Regions from separate parts of the Bradyrhizobium sp. WSM471 genome, predicted to be linked through region 3. Evidence: predicted binding sites of a transcription regulator. Region 3 holds the regulator's gene; each other region holds the start of a gene.

Region 1 (4,306 bases), 1.5 Mb from region 3:
CTTGCAGTGCCCGGTCGAGCATCTGGCCGGCCGGACCGACGAAGGGATGGCCCGCGAGGTCTTCCTTGTCGCCGGGCTGCTCGCCGACCAGCATGATATTGGCGGACTTCGGACCCTCGCCGAACACGGTCTGGGTGGCGTCCTTGTAGAGATGGCAGGCGCGGCAGTGGGCGGCCTCCTCGCGGAGCGCTTCGAGATCGTCGGTAGCGATCTTGCGTTTCATCGGAGCCTCCGGCCGCTTTTGAGGCTTGTGCGGATTGGTTGCGGCATTGGCGATCATGGCGCCGGTCATGCGCTCGGCATCCTCGATCAGAGGCTTAATGATCGAAGCCTCGGGCAGGTTCCTCCAATATTTCTTCGGCATCTCCGTTTGCATCGCCTTCACTTTAAGGCGGGCCGGATTGAAGATGCTGGTGTAGTAGCGCCGCCAGGTTTCCTCCAGCCGGTCTTCGCTCGGCGCCTCGCTCTTGCTGACGCCTGATGTGAACGAGAGCGCGTGGCCATCCCAATGCGCGCACAAATCCGGCGTCAGGATCGACCAGGGCATGTCGGCAAAGCGCTTGGCGAAGAACGGCGCGGCGAGCTCGACGATGTGATGCTCCGGCTCGAACCACGCAACGTAGTGTGCTTCACGTTCCCTGCCGATCTCGCGGAAGCGCACGAAGGCATGCATCTTGTGCTCGTCGCGGTAGACCGCCTTTGCCATGGCCATGACTTGCGCGACATCGGCATCGGTCGCGACCTCGGTGAGATCGTGATTGTTCTTCAGCCGAAACAGCAGGCGATAGAGGATCGCGAAACGCTCGGGATCGCGATGCAGGATCGCGGCCTTGGCGAGCTCGACGAATTTTGCAGGCACGTTGAAGGTGCCGTCGCCAGCCGCCGGCAGCGGAGACGGCGAGGGCGTCGCGAACAGCTCCGCTTCGCCACCCTCCACGGCCCAGGTGACATCGGCCGGTTTCACCTGATGAAGCACGAGGCTACGCGCGGCTTTGCGCCAGCCGTCGAAATCGGTTTCGCTCTCGAGGGTGATGTACTGCATCAGAAGCCAAATCCCAGTTGTGTTGCCTTCGGCTTGAATCGTTCGATCAGCCGTGCCTCGTCGAGGCGATGTGGCGCGGGCCGGTGATCGCTGAGGACGATGAACGGCAGCGCTTTACTCCGGGGCACATGCAGCCGCGCGAGATCGGCGATGCGGATCGTGGTCGTGCGGCGCGCCGCGATGATGCGCTCGACCGCCTTGGTGCCGAAGCCCGGCACGCGCAACAATTCCTCGCGGCTGGCGCGGTTGACGTCGAGCGGGAAGCGGTCGCGGTGGCGCAGCGCCCAGGCGAGTTTTGGATCGATGTCGAGCGGCAGCATCGCGCTGTCGTCGACGATCTCCCCGACGTCGAAGCCGTAGAACCGCATCAGCCAATCGGCCTGATAGAGTCGGTGCTCGCGCAGCAAGGGCGGCGCGCGCAGAGGCAGCGCGCGACTGGCATCGGGGATCGGGCTGAACGCGGAATAATAGACGCGCCTCAGCCGATATGAACCGTAGAGATTGGCGCTGGTGTGGAGGATGGTGTGGTCGGAGGCCGCGTCGGCGCCGACGATCATCTGCGTGCTCTGGCCGGCCGGCGCGAAGCGCTGCGGCTTGGCTTTCGTCTTCGCGCTGCGGCTTTCCTCGGCCTCGTCCAGCTTCAGCCGCAGCCGGCCCATGGTGCGGCGGATCGCGCGCACGTCTTTCTCGGGCGCGAATTGCTGCAGGCTCGTCTCCTGTGGCATCTCGATGTTGATGGAGAGACGGTCGGCATATTTGCCGGCCTCGGAGATCAATGCATCGTCGGCCTCGGGGATAGTCTTGAGATGGATGTAGCCGCGGAAGTGATGCTCCTCGCGCAGTTTGCGCGCGACGCTCACCACCTGCTCCATGGTGTAGTCGGGGTTGCGGATGATGCCGGAGGAGAGAAACAGCCCCTCGATGTAATTGCGCCGGTAGAAGTCGAGCGTCAGCTTGACCACTTCGTCGATGGTGAAGCGGGCACGCGGCACATTGGAGGAGGCGCGGTTGACGCAATAGAGGCAATCGTAATTGCAGGCGTTGGTCAGCAGCACTTTGAGCAGCGAGATGCAGCGGCCGTCCGGCGCGTAGGAATGGCAGATGCCCATGCCGGGCGCGGTCGAGCCCATGCCCTTGCCGTCGCTGGAATCCCGCCTCTCGGTGCCGCTGGAGGCGCAGGACGCGTCGTACTTGGCGGCGTCCGCCAGGATTTCCAGCTTGCGTTGCACGTCCATAGTTGGAATCCCTTTGATTCAGCTCATGAATCCCAAGGCCCGCCAATTCGATTGACTCCCGGGGCGTCGTTAGCTTTATATTAGAACATATCATGAACAAATGAGCTAGCCGCTGGTTCTCTTTTTGAGAGCCATCGGCAATCACCCTTGAGGAGCGGCGTATATGAGCGGCGCACGAACAAGCGCGCTTGCAGCCTTGCGCGGCCAGATCGAGCGCATCGAGACGGCGGAGGTCGTGCATCATCGTGACCGTGTCGCGCTCGGCCATAGCGAGGCCGACAGCGCGCTGAAGGGCGGGCTCGCGCGCGCGACAATCCACGAGGTGTTTTGCGAAGGACGCCAGGGCGCGGCCGCGACCGGCTTTGTCACGGGACTTGCGGGGCGCGTGACGGTGCGCAAGCCACTGCTGTGGGTGCGGCAGGATTTTTCAGACATTGAAACCGGGGCGCTGTCGATGAGCGGGCTCGCCGAGATCGGTCTCGATCCGCGCCGCATGGTGATGGTACGCGCTGCCGACGTGGAGAGTGCCCTGCGCACGTCGGCCGATGCGCTCGCCTGCGACGCGCTGGGCGCGGTCGTGCTCGAGCTCTGGGGTGAGACCAGGCAGTTCGATCTCGTGGCGAGCCGCAAGCTGACGCTGGCTGCGCAATCTTCCGGTGTCACCGGTTTGCTGCTGCGGATGGCCGCGCAACCCTTGCCCTCGACCGCCGAGACCAGATGGATGCTTCGCGCGGCGCATTCGCCGCCGGGGCCGGTGTGGAGTGCCTGGGGCGCGCCGCGCTTCGATGCCGAGCTCCTGCGCAATCGTCATGGCCCCTGCGGCCGGTGGATCATGGAATGGAAATGTGATGAGTGCCAGTTCTCTGAATCGTCGGCGTATCCTCAGCCTGTGGCTGCCGCGCCTGCCCATCGACCGGATCCAGCGGTTCTTCGACGGCGTCGGGCTGGGTAGAACCAATGATCCGAGCATTGTCGTCATCAAGGACAGCAACGCGTTGGTGATCCATGCGCTGGACGAGGCCGCCGAGCGCCTCGGTCTGTATATCGGCCAGCCCCTGGCCAATGCCCGGGCGATGTGTCCGGATCTAAAGGTGTTCGACGCCGATGCCATGGCTGATGCGAAGACGATCGGCGACATCGCCGACTGGTGCGACCGCTTCACGCCGCTGGTGGCGCTCGATCCGCCGCACGGGCTGTTTCTCGACATCACCGGCTGCGCGCATCTGTTTGGCGGCGAGGCTGCGCTGTTGCAAACCCTTGTCCGTGCCCTCGATCGCCAGGGCTTTGCCGTCAGCGCGGCGATCGCCGGTACCTCGGTCTGCGCGCGCACGCTGACGCGGCAATCTTCAGGGACCATCGTTGCCGATGGCGGGGAGGCGGCGGCAATCAGCCGGTTTCCGGTGTCCGCGCTCGGCGCGGGCGAGACTATCAGCACCGGCCTGCGCCGCGCCGGCTTGAAGACCATCGGCGATGTCGCCTCGCGCACGCCGAGCGAAATCACGGCGCGGTTTGGTGCACGATTCTCCACACTGCTCGCGCATGCGCTGGGGCAGGGCGATGCGCCGATCAATCCACGAAAGCCGCTGCCCGATTACATCGTGGAGAAACGCTTTGCCGAGCCGATCGCGACCGACACCATGATCGCGATGACGCTGTCGCGCCTGGCGGACACGCTAATTGCGTCGATGGAGAAGCAGGGCAAGGGCGCGCGCCGGCTGGAGGCCACCTTCTTCCGTACCGACGGCGCCGTGCGTGCGATCATGGTCGAGACCGGACGTCCCGTGACGCGGAGCGCGGTCGTCGACCGGCTGTTCCGCGAGCGTCTCGATGCCCTCGCCGATCCGCTCGATCCCGGCTTCGGCTTCGACATGGTGCGGCTGTCGGCAAGCCGCACCGAGATCGTGGTGCAGGAGCAGCGCGATCTCGACGCCCATGTCCACGACAATGACGAGCTTGCCGCGCTGATCGACCGCATCGCCGCGCGCATCGGCGGAAAGCGCGTCGTCGTGCATCTGCCTGAGGATACCCA
Region 2 (4,306 bases), 2.0 Mb from region 3:
CAGGGCGGCTCCGGTCCCGGCTCCGACCAGGGCGGCACCATGACGAACAACAAAGGCGGCATGAGCAACACCAAGTAATCTACGCCGACATGTCGGACAAAAGCCCCGCGAACAACGCGGGGCTTTTCCGTCCGGGAGTCGCTGACTTCACGCTGCGCTGCGTTGAAGGTGCCGGCCTTCCTTCACTTCTTCGATGATTTTGGCGCTGAAGGCTTCGAGATCGCCGGGGTTGCGCGAGGTGATGACGCCCTGGTCAGCAACCACCTGCGAGTCTTCCCATGCCGCGCCGGCATTGATGACATCGGTCTTGATCGATTTGTATGAGGTCATCTTGCGGCCCCTGGCGATGCCTGTCTCAATCAGGAGCCAAGGCGCATGGCAGACTGCCGCAACGACCTTCTTCGCGTTGAAGATGTCCTTGACGAAGCTCAAAGCTTTCGGCTCGACCCGTAGGAGGTCAGGATTAATCTGCCCACCCGGCAGAACGATCGCATCGTAGTCGCTGCTCGATACCTGATCGAGCGTCTTGTCGACCTTCACGGGCCGACCCCAATCCTTCATGTCCCAGCCCTTGATCTCGCCGGGTGCAAGCGAGACCACATGGACCGTCGCGCCTGCCTGTTTCAAGCGGTCGCGCGGCACTTCCAGTTCCGATTGTTCAAAGCCGTGCGTGGCCAAGATCGCGATCGTCTTACCCTGAAGCTCCATGGAACACTCCGTTAATGTGAGAGGAGCCCGGTCAATCGGTCGAGCCGGCTTCCGTTCCGCGCGATTGCCGGCCTCACGCGGATGTGCGGCAGGTTATGTCGGCCACAGGAAGGTTCGCCGAAAAGATCGGTTGAACCGCATTCAATCCATCGAGGTGGCGAATGACGAACGTCCGGTCATTGCTCTCGCGCCGGGCGGCGCCGCTGCTCGGCGCAATCATGCTCATCTGCGGCATCATCATCGCGATCGGAGGCGCGTGGCTGATAGCCATGGGTGGCTCGTTCTAATATCTGCCGGCCGGCCTCGGCCTCTTGATCTCGGGCGTTCTATTGCTGGGCCGGCGCTCCGAAGGTGCCCTGATCTACCTGCCTTGACGTGACGAACTCGCTTAGCTGCGTCGGGCCTCAGGTGACGTTAAGGCGCGCTGCAGGATCTGACTTCACCAGATGATCGAGTCGTGCACGCTTGCGCGCGATCAAGAGCTGGGCGGCGGCGTCGTCGAGCCCCTCGCGTTGCAGCTGCCGGATGGCAGAGCCCAGTTCGAGAATCTCGGCGCGCAGCTTTAGAATCCGGTACGCATCCGGGTCTTCCTCCACCGTGCGCTCCCAAAGCTCTCAGCGGCGCGCGATCACGCGCAGAGGACTACCTGATGTCTTCGCGGAACGAAGGCGCATCCTATCGCGGACATTCGGCAGGACATCGCCGCCACCTGCAGCCTTCCATTCGCCGATCAGCAGATTGATTTTCCGGCGCAGATCCATCTGCGCCAGGGCCTTCTCTGTGCAGTCGCGATCGCGCTCGACGAGTTCGCGGACGGACACCTCAATATCGGCCATTTCCAGCCTCAAGGCGCTGATTTTACGTCGAATTTCATTAATTCTGTTGTCCATGGCTTGTTAGAACAAAATAAGAACATATAGTCAAGTCACGATTTCAGAAGGGAGAAGCGACATGCAGGTTCAAGGTAAATACGACGCCAAGGCCTTCCTCACCGCCAAGACTTTCCTCACCGAGCAGATGACGCGCGCGCAGGGCCTCCGGCTGAAACGGCTGAGCGAAGAGGCGTATCAACCCGCGCAATATGCGCGGGATCTGTCCTCCAGCGAGGCAGCGCGGCGCATTCAGGTGCTGGAAGCCGAGATCGAGCTGGCGGATTCGTTCTAGGCCAGCTCGCGTATCCCCGACGTTGCTTGCGCGCTTCGGAACCATGCCTGTCCCGGATGGTTTTCCCCTGCCAAGGGAGAACATGCATGGCACGCAAGGCAAAGAAGCGCCGCTACTCGCGCAGCTCCGGCAGCGATGTCGAAAGCGAGATGAAGCGCTACAAGAAGGGTACCGCGAAAAGCGGACCGGGCGGTCGAGGCGGACGCGTGAAGAGCCGCAAGCAGGCGATCGCGATCGGCCTGTCGAAAGCGCGCAAGAAGGGCAAGAAGGTCCCGAAGAAAGCCGCGAAGCGGAAGACGTCCAAGAAGACGTCAAAGAAAACGTCCAAGAAGACATCCAGGAAAACCAAGAAGACGTCGAAGAAGACGTCGAAGCGCAAATCCTCCAAACGGTCGCGCTGACCTCCGTCAGATCATGCTGCCGGGCATGAAGCAGCGGATCGAAACGCCGAACGCGGTCTTCACCGGCCACACCATGGTGCGGCCGGCCCGGTTCGGCTCGGTGATCACCGCTTCGTCCGGCACCTCGACCCATTCGCCGTCGAGCCGCACGCGATAATGTCCATTGTGCGAGTCCCAGTCGGGATCGGCGACGGCAAACCCATCCGCATCCGAGCAGCACGGACCGAGATGGCTGCGCAGGCCGTCGAACCACGGCTTGAGGGGTGAGTCCGCGTAGCGGCCATCGTCACGCCCGAGAGCGTTTCCACCCCACAGCACGAATGGCGCCACGAGCAGCGCAGTCCTCAGCGAGAGCTTCAATCGATCCATGTCGGCACCGATCAAATACGAATTGCCGGCCGGCTCAGCGGCGGCAAGTTCGAAGTTCCACGCTTGCAATCGTCGGCAGCGTCATTGCCGCCGAGTCCGTACGAGATTTGCAATGGTGATGAGCGAACACGGCTTTTTCGGACGAACCGGGTCATCCTCCCTGCCGTTAACGAGAATGTTATCGGCGATCTGCGGAAATCCTGAAGGCGAACAGGAAAGGCGGCCCAAAGGCCGCCTTTTGGAGTTGCGCCGATCGACGTTCGCCCTATGCGAGCGGCACCGCCACGAACCGGGTCGCCTGTGCGCTTCTGACCTGCAGCAGCACGCTGCGCTTGCCGGACGATTTCGCCTGCGCCAGCTCCGAACGGACATCGCCGATATTGGCGACGGCCTTGCCGCCCACGTTGAGGATGACGTCGCCGGTCTGGATGCCGCGTTGCGCGGCCGGACCTTGCGGATCGACTTCAGTGACGACGACGCCCTTCTGGCCGGCGCCCTGCACGTCGCCGGCCGGAGCCAGGCTGAGCCCGAGACGCGGCGGCATGCCGGCATCTGGCTGCGACTTGCCCTCGTCGGCTCTGGCCTGCCGCTCGTTCGGCAACTCGCCAAGCGCCAGTGTCACCGTCTTGCTGTCGCCCTTGTGGACGACATCGAGCTTCACGGACGTGCCCGGCGCCAGGGTGGCGATGGTGCGGGCGAGATCGCGGGAATCCTTGATCGCGGTGCCGTTGACGGCGGTGATGACGTCGCCCGCCTCGATGCCCGCCTTCGCCGCCGGGCTGCCGTCCTGCGGATTGTCGACGATCGCGCCGCGCGCCTCCTTGAGGCCGAGGCTGTCGGCGATATCCGACGTCACCGGCTGCACCTGCACGCCGAGCCAGCCGCGCGTGACCGCGCCCTTGTCCTTCAACTGTGCGACGACGAGCTTTGCGGTCGAGGCCGGAATGTCGAAGCCGATGCCGACCGAGCCGCCGGAGGGCGAGAAGATCGCAGTGTTCACACCGATCACGTTGCCGTTCATGTCGAAGGCCGGGCCGCCGGAATTGCCCTTGTTGATCGGCGCGTCGATCTGGATGAAGTCGTCATAGGGGCCGTTGCCGATGTCGCGGCCGCTGGCCGAGACGATGCCGGCGGTCACGGTGCCGCCGAGGCCGAAGGGATTGCCGACGGCGACCACCCAGTCGCCGATGCGCGGCTTCTGGTCGGAGAATTTGACGAACGGAAAATCCTTCTTGCCTTCGACCTTGATCAGCGCGAGATCGGTCTTCGGATCGGTGCCGACCACTTTCGCGCTGTAGGTCGTGCCGTCGTCCATCGTCACTTGCACAGACTCGGCGTGATCGACGACGTGGTTGTTGGTCACGGCATAGCCGTCGGCGGAGATGAAGAAGCCCGAGCCCTCACCCGTGATCATCTGCCGGCGGTGGCGCGGCATGCCCTCCATGCCACCCGGGCCGGGGAAGCCGAATTGCCGTGAAAATTGATCGAAGGGCGATGCTTCGTCTGAATCCATTCGGTTCTGTTGCAGCATCGCGCTCTTGTCGTTGTCCTGGTCGATCCTGACCCGCACCGAGATGACGGCGGGTTTGACCTTGCTGACGAGGTCGCCGAAGCCCGGCGGTGTCGCGGCGGTCTCTGCGGCCTGGGCGGGCGCAATGAAGGAT
Region 3 (4,306 bases):
GGGACAGCGAAGCCTATCGGTTGCACGAGATGGGGAAAATCAGCGATGAGGATTATTTCGCCTCATTGCGAGCCTCGCTCGGAATCGGCATTTCGGACGCGCAGTTCCTGGAAGGCTGGAACGCGATCTTCGCCGGCGAAATGCCTGAGATCTCCGAGCTGCTGCCGCGGGCAGCGAAGCAGATGCCGCTTTACGCTTTCTCCAACACCAACCGGCCGCACGTGGACCATTTCTCGAGGGAGTATGCCGACCTCCTCGGCCATTTCCGAGAGCTTTATTTGTCGTCCAGCATCGGCCTGCGCAAACCGGATGCGGAAGCCTTCGACCACGTCGTTGCGGCGATCGGCGTGCCCGCCGGGCGCATCGTGTTCTTCGACGATCTTGCTGAAAACATCGAGGGAGCGCGGGCGCGCGGCTTGACGGCGGTGCATGTGACCTCGCCGCGTGACGTCGGGAACGCGTTGAAGGCATTGGGCATCTGACGACGATCCGTCGGCGCGAAGCCCATGGAAGGTGCGCCCGACGGAACTAATTCGAAAGATTTTGGAACCAATCACTTTGTGCATTTTTATACAGAGTTCCCGGAACAGAATACCGTCTTCAGGAGTCTACAGCCCGTTGGGACTTCTACGAACGGGTGCATCACCGTGTTGGGCAAAAACTACCTCACTAGGCAGGCCTCTCTTCTCCTTGAATTCGCCAGGACAACTTCAGACTCGGACCTTTCCGCCAAGCTCGTGAGCAAGGCCGCCGACCTGAAATCCCAGGCCGATCCGCTGCCAGACAAAGACCAGGGGCCGAAGGCGCCCGACGTAACTCCCGGGCAGGCAGGGAGCTGATCGATGCAGGCCGGGGCGCTCGTCGCTCTCGTCTTGTCATGATTTTCGTCGCTTCCATGACCACTCTCCTGCCGATCTCTCACTTCCCTCGGATCATGCCGCGACACGTTTGATCCGCCTTCCGGAACAATGCGAAGCGGCGGGATGACTGCCCCGTTTTTGCCTCCGCGCCCGCGCTCGGCTAGAAGACTTGCGGAACATTCGCCCGAACGTGCCGAGCAGGAGTTTTCGCCGTGGCCTTGATGCCGGTTTCCGACGCGCTTGCCGCGGTGCTGGCGGGTGCAGAGCCGCTGCCGGAAGACATGATTTCCCTCGACGAGGCCTACCATCGCGTGCTCGCGCGTGACGTCGCCGCGCGACGCACGCAGCCGCCGCAGGCGATGTCCGCGATGGACGGCTACGCGGTGCGCGCGGCCGATGCCGCGACGATCGATTCGGAGCTCACCGTCATCGGCGAAGTCGCGGCGGGCCGGCCGTTCGCGGGGACGGTCGGCGCCGGCGAGGCCGTGCGGATCTTCACCGGCGGCGTCGTTCCCGCTGGCGCGGACGCCGTCGTGATCCAGGAGGACACGGTCGCCGCCAGCGAGCGTATCACGATCAAGGAAGCCGCGGTCGCCGGACGGCACATCCGCCGCGCCGGCGTCGATTTCCGCGAAGGCGACGTGCTCCTGCGCAAGGGAAGCCGTCTCACCGAGCGCGACCTCGCGCTCGCCGCCGGGATGAACCATCCGCACCTTGCCGTTTTCAGGCGACCGAAGGTCGCGATTCTCGCCACTGGCGACGAGCTGGTGATGCCGGGCACCACGCCCGGCCACGGCCAGATCGTCTATTCCAACGGCTACGCCCTGCACGCGCTCGCCCGCAGCGAGGGCGCCGAGACCATCGACCTCGGGATTGCCGCCGACACGCTGGAGGCGACCACCGCCGGCATCCGCCGCGCCCGCGAGAGCGGCGCCGACATCCTGATCACGACCGGCGGCGCATCGGTCGGCGACCACGATCTGGTCCAGCAGGCGCTGCGGGACGAAGGCATCGCGATGGCGTTCTGGAAGATCGCGATGCGGCCAGGCAAGCCGATGATGCACGGACGACTCGGCGCAATGGGTGTGATCGGCCTGCCGGGCAATCCCGTGTCGTCCTACGTGTGCGCTTTCCTGTTCATGGTGCCGCTGATTCGCGCCCTGTCGGGCCGTTCGGTGATTCACCATCGCCGTGAACGCGCCGTGCTCGGCCGCGACGTCGGCGCCAACGACCAGCGCGAGGACTATCTGCGGGCGCATCTGGAGGAGCGTGACGATGGCACACGCGTCGTTCTTCCCGTCAATCATCAGGACTCTTCGCTGCTTGCGAATCTCGCTGCAGCGCAGGTACTTCTCGTGCGCGCACCATTCGCGCCGAAGGCCGAAGCCGGCACGGCTTGCGAAGTGTTGCGGCTCCCCGTCTGAGCGCCCCCGCAACGCGCGTTCCGCGAAGTTCGCCCTGTTCACGGTAAATTAAGCAGTTGCGGAACATGTATCGAACATATAGTGTCCGTTCATGATTTGTTTCGAGCATGTAGCGGCTTATGGCCGAATTCTGCGTCTCGGAATCGGACGACATCAACCGGGGGACTTTGGTCGAGATGTTAACGCGCAAACAATACGAGCTTCTGCGGTTCATCAGTGAACGTCTGAAGGAAAGCGGCGTGCCGCCCTCCTTCGACGAGATGAAGGATGCGCTCGACCTGCGCTCGAAGTCGGGCATCCATCGCCTGATCACGGCGCTCGAGGAACGTGGCTTCATCCGACGCCTGCCCAACCGCGCCCGTGCGATTGAAGTCATCAAGCTGCCGGAGCTCCAGGCGGCCGCCGGCAGCCGCCGCGGCTTCACCCCGAGCGTCATCGAGGGCAATCTCGGCAAGGTGCGTGCGGGCTCCAGCCTGCCCGCGGACGAGGGCGAACGCCCCGTCGCGGTGCCGGTGATGGGCCGCATCGCGGCCGGCACGCCGATCGAGGCATTGCAGACCCGCAGCCATACCATCAGCGTACCGCCTGACATGCTCGGCTCGGGTGAGCATTACGCGCTCGAAGTACGCGGTGATTCCATGGTCGAGGCCGGCATCCTCGACGGCGACATGGCGCTGATCCAGCGCAACGAGAGCGCTGATACCGGCGACATCGTGGTGGCGCTGATCGACGACGAGGAAGCGACGCTGAAGCGCTTCCGCCGTCGCGGCGCCTCGATCGCGCTCGAGCCCGCCAACGCAGCCTATGAGGTCCGCATCCTGCCGCCCAACCGGGTGAAGATTCAGGGCAAGCTGATCGGGCTTTACCGGAAGTACTGATACCGGAAATGCTTCATACCGGAAGTGCTTGGCGCCTCGCGCGCTTCCGATCTGCAGCGCCGGTCAGAGATTGGATCGGATGATCGTCCGCTCCGGCTGGATAGTCGTTCTGGTTCTGCACAGACTATCCGGCCCCTCCTCCGGCGCTGGCTCCTCGCGACGCCGACGAAGCGGTACCGCTTCAAACAGCACCGCTTCGCGGCTCGAGCGTTCGAGGAAACAGCGACCAGCGGTCAAGTTCGACCGTTGCAGCCAAGCCGGCAATATTCGCGCATGCGCCTCCCGAATGCATCGCAAGGGGCTTTGTTCCTATTGAATTCGGGAAAGATAATGTGATCGCGGCCTGCAGAAACCAGCCGCAGATTTGCCCACAACCAAGCAGAGCGTTCGTGCTTCAACTCTGATAGAGGCCTGCGCCTCGATTGAGAGACGCGGGTTGCTATCCCAGCATGAGGAGCACCCGATGTGTGACTACAGCCTGCATGCCGTCGCGTCGCGCCCCGCCGAAGTCGGCGAGACGATCGTCACGACAAGCTTCCGCGGCACCTCGACGCGCGGCTTCGCCTCCGCAGCCGATCCGTCTGTTGCCGTCTGCCTGCTGCCGGGAACGGAGCTCGCCTTCGCCGACGACGTCCGCTACGACAATCGCTGGATCTGGACGCGCACCATCAATTCCCGCGTGGGCAAGTTCGGCAAGATCGATCCGCACGTTCCCGACCGCCATCATGACGCGATCGAATTCCCCGACGGCAAATACGTGCTGGTGACGCAGCTCGTCGAAGGCCAGCGAGCGACCGTGCTGCAACTGCCGGTGACTCAGTCGGTCACCGAGCGCGAGAACAAGGCGCAAATCATCGCCGACAGGCAGCCGACCGTCACGCACCTGCCGATCGGCTGACACAGCCGCCCTCCGGCTACGAGGTCGGAGGTCAGGATTGAATCGCCATCGCCGGCCGTGGCCGGCGAGAAGGTGTGGTTTGCGCCCGGCGAATCCGAGCGGATGCGCCAACCCACTGCATTGCTCCGCACCATCAGATCAATCGTCGGCCTGCAAGTCGGTCTCCGCCGGCGTTGCGTCCTTGATGCGGGGCGCGGTCGCCTTCGGCGCAAGGCTGCCGTCGAAATCACCCTCACCGGCGCCGGC

Evidence for each region. The regulator LexA, encoded in region 3, represses DNA repair genes until DNA is damaged. The targets are predictions, from matches to a motif close to TGTTCNNNNTGTGTTCNG.
Region 1: a site for LexA is predicted at 2,359-2,376, ahead of BRA471DRAFT_RS13780 (putative DNA modification/repair radical SAM protein). Genes of this name have one in related genera too.
Region 2: a site for LexA is predicted at 1,606-1,623, ahead of BRA471DRAFT_RS11515 (DUF3072 domain-containing protein). Genes of this name have one in related genera too.

What each region holds. Positions count from the first base shown of each region.
Region 1 is NZ_CM001442.1:3,179,776-3,184,081, forward strand. Features, by position in the region: gene BRA471DRAFT_RS13775 (UdgX family uracil-DNA binding protein) at 1-1,042, opposite strand, end outside; gene BRA471DRAFT_RS13780 (putative DNA modification/repair radical SAM protein) at 1,042-2,277, opposite strand; gene BRA471DRAFT_RS13785 (ImuA family protein) at 2,441-3,229, shown strand; gene BRA471DRAFT_RS13790 (DNA polymerase Y family protein) at 3,126-4,306, shown strand, end outside.
Region 2 is NZ_CM001442.1:2,662,951-2,667,256, reverse strand. Features, by position in the region: gene BRA471DRAFT_RS11530 (hypothetical protein) at 1-78, shown strand, start outside; gene BRA471DRAFT_RS11525 (type 1 glutamine amidotransferase domain-containing protein) at 148-708, opposite strand; gene BRA471DRAFT_RS38305 (hypothetical protein) at 782-979, opposite strand; gene BRA471DRAFT_RS36790 (hypothetical protein) at 1,113-1,304, opposite strand; gene BRA471DRAFT_RS11520 (hypothetical protein) at 1,323-1,544, opposite strand; gene BRA471DRAFT_RS11515 (DUF3072 domain-containing protein) at 1,660-1,872, shown strand; gene BRA471DRAFT_RS11510 (DUF6496 domain-containing protein) at 1,959-2,273, shown strand; gene BRA471DRAFT_RS11505 (hypothetical protein) at 2,280-2,642, opposite strand; gene BRA471DRAFT_RS11500 (Do family serine endopeptidase) at 2,908-4,306, opposite strand, start outside.
Region 3 is NZ_CM001442.1:4,664,328-4,668,633, forward strand. Features, by position in the region: gene BRA471DRAFT_RS20780 (HAD family phosphatase) at 1-482, shown strand, start outside; gene glp (gephyrin-like molybdotransferase Glp) at 1,073-2,284, shown strand; gene lexA (transcriptional repressor LexA) at 2,461-3,162, shown strand; gene BRA471DRAFT_RS20800 (hypothetical protein) at 3,626-4,060, shown strand; gene BRA471DRAFT_RS20805 (ComEC/Rec2 family competence protein) at 4,199-4,306, opposite strand, start outside.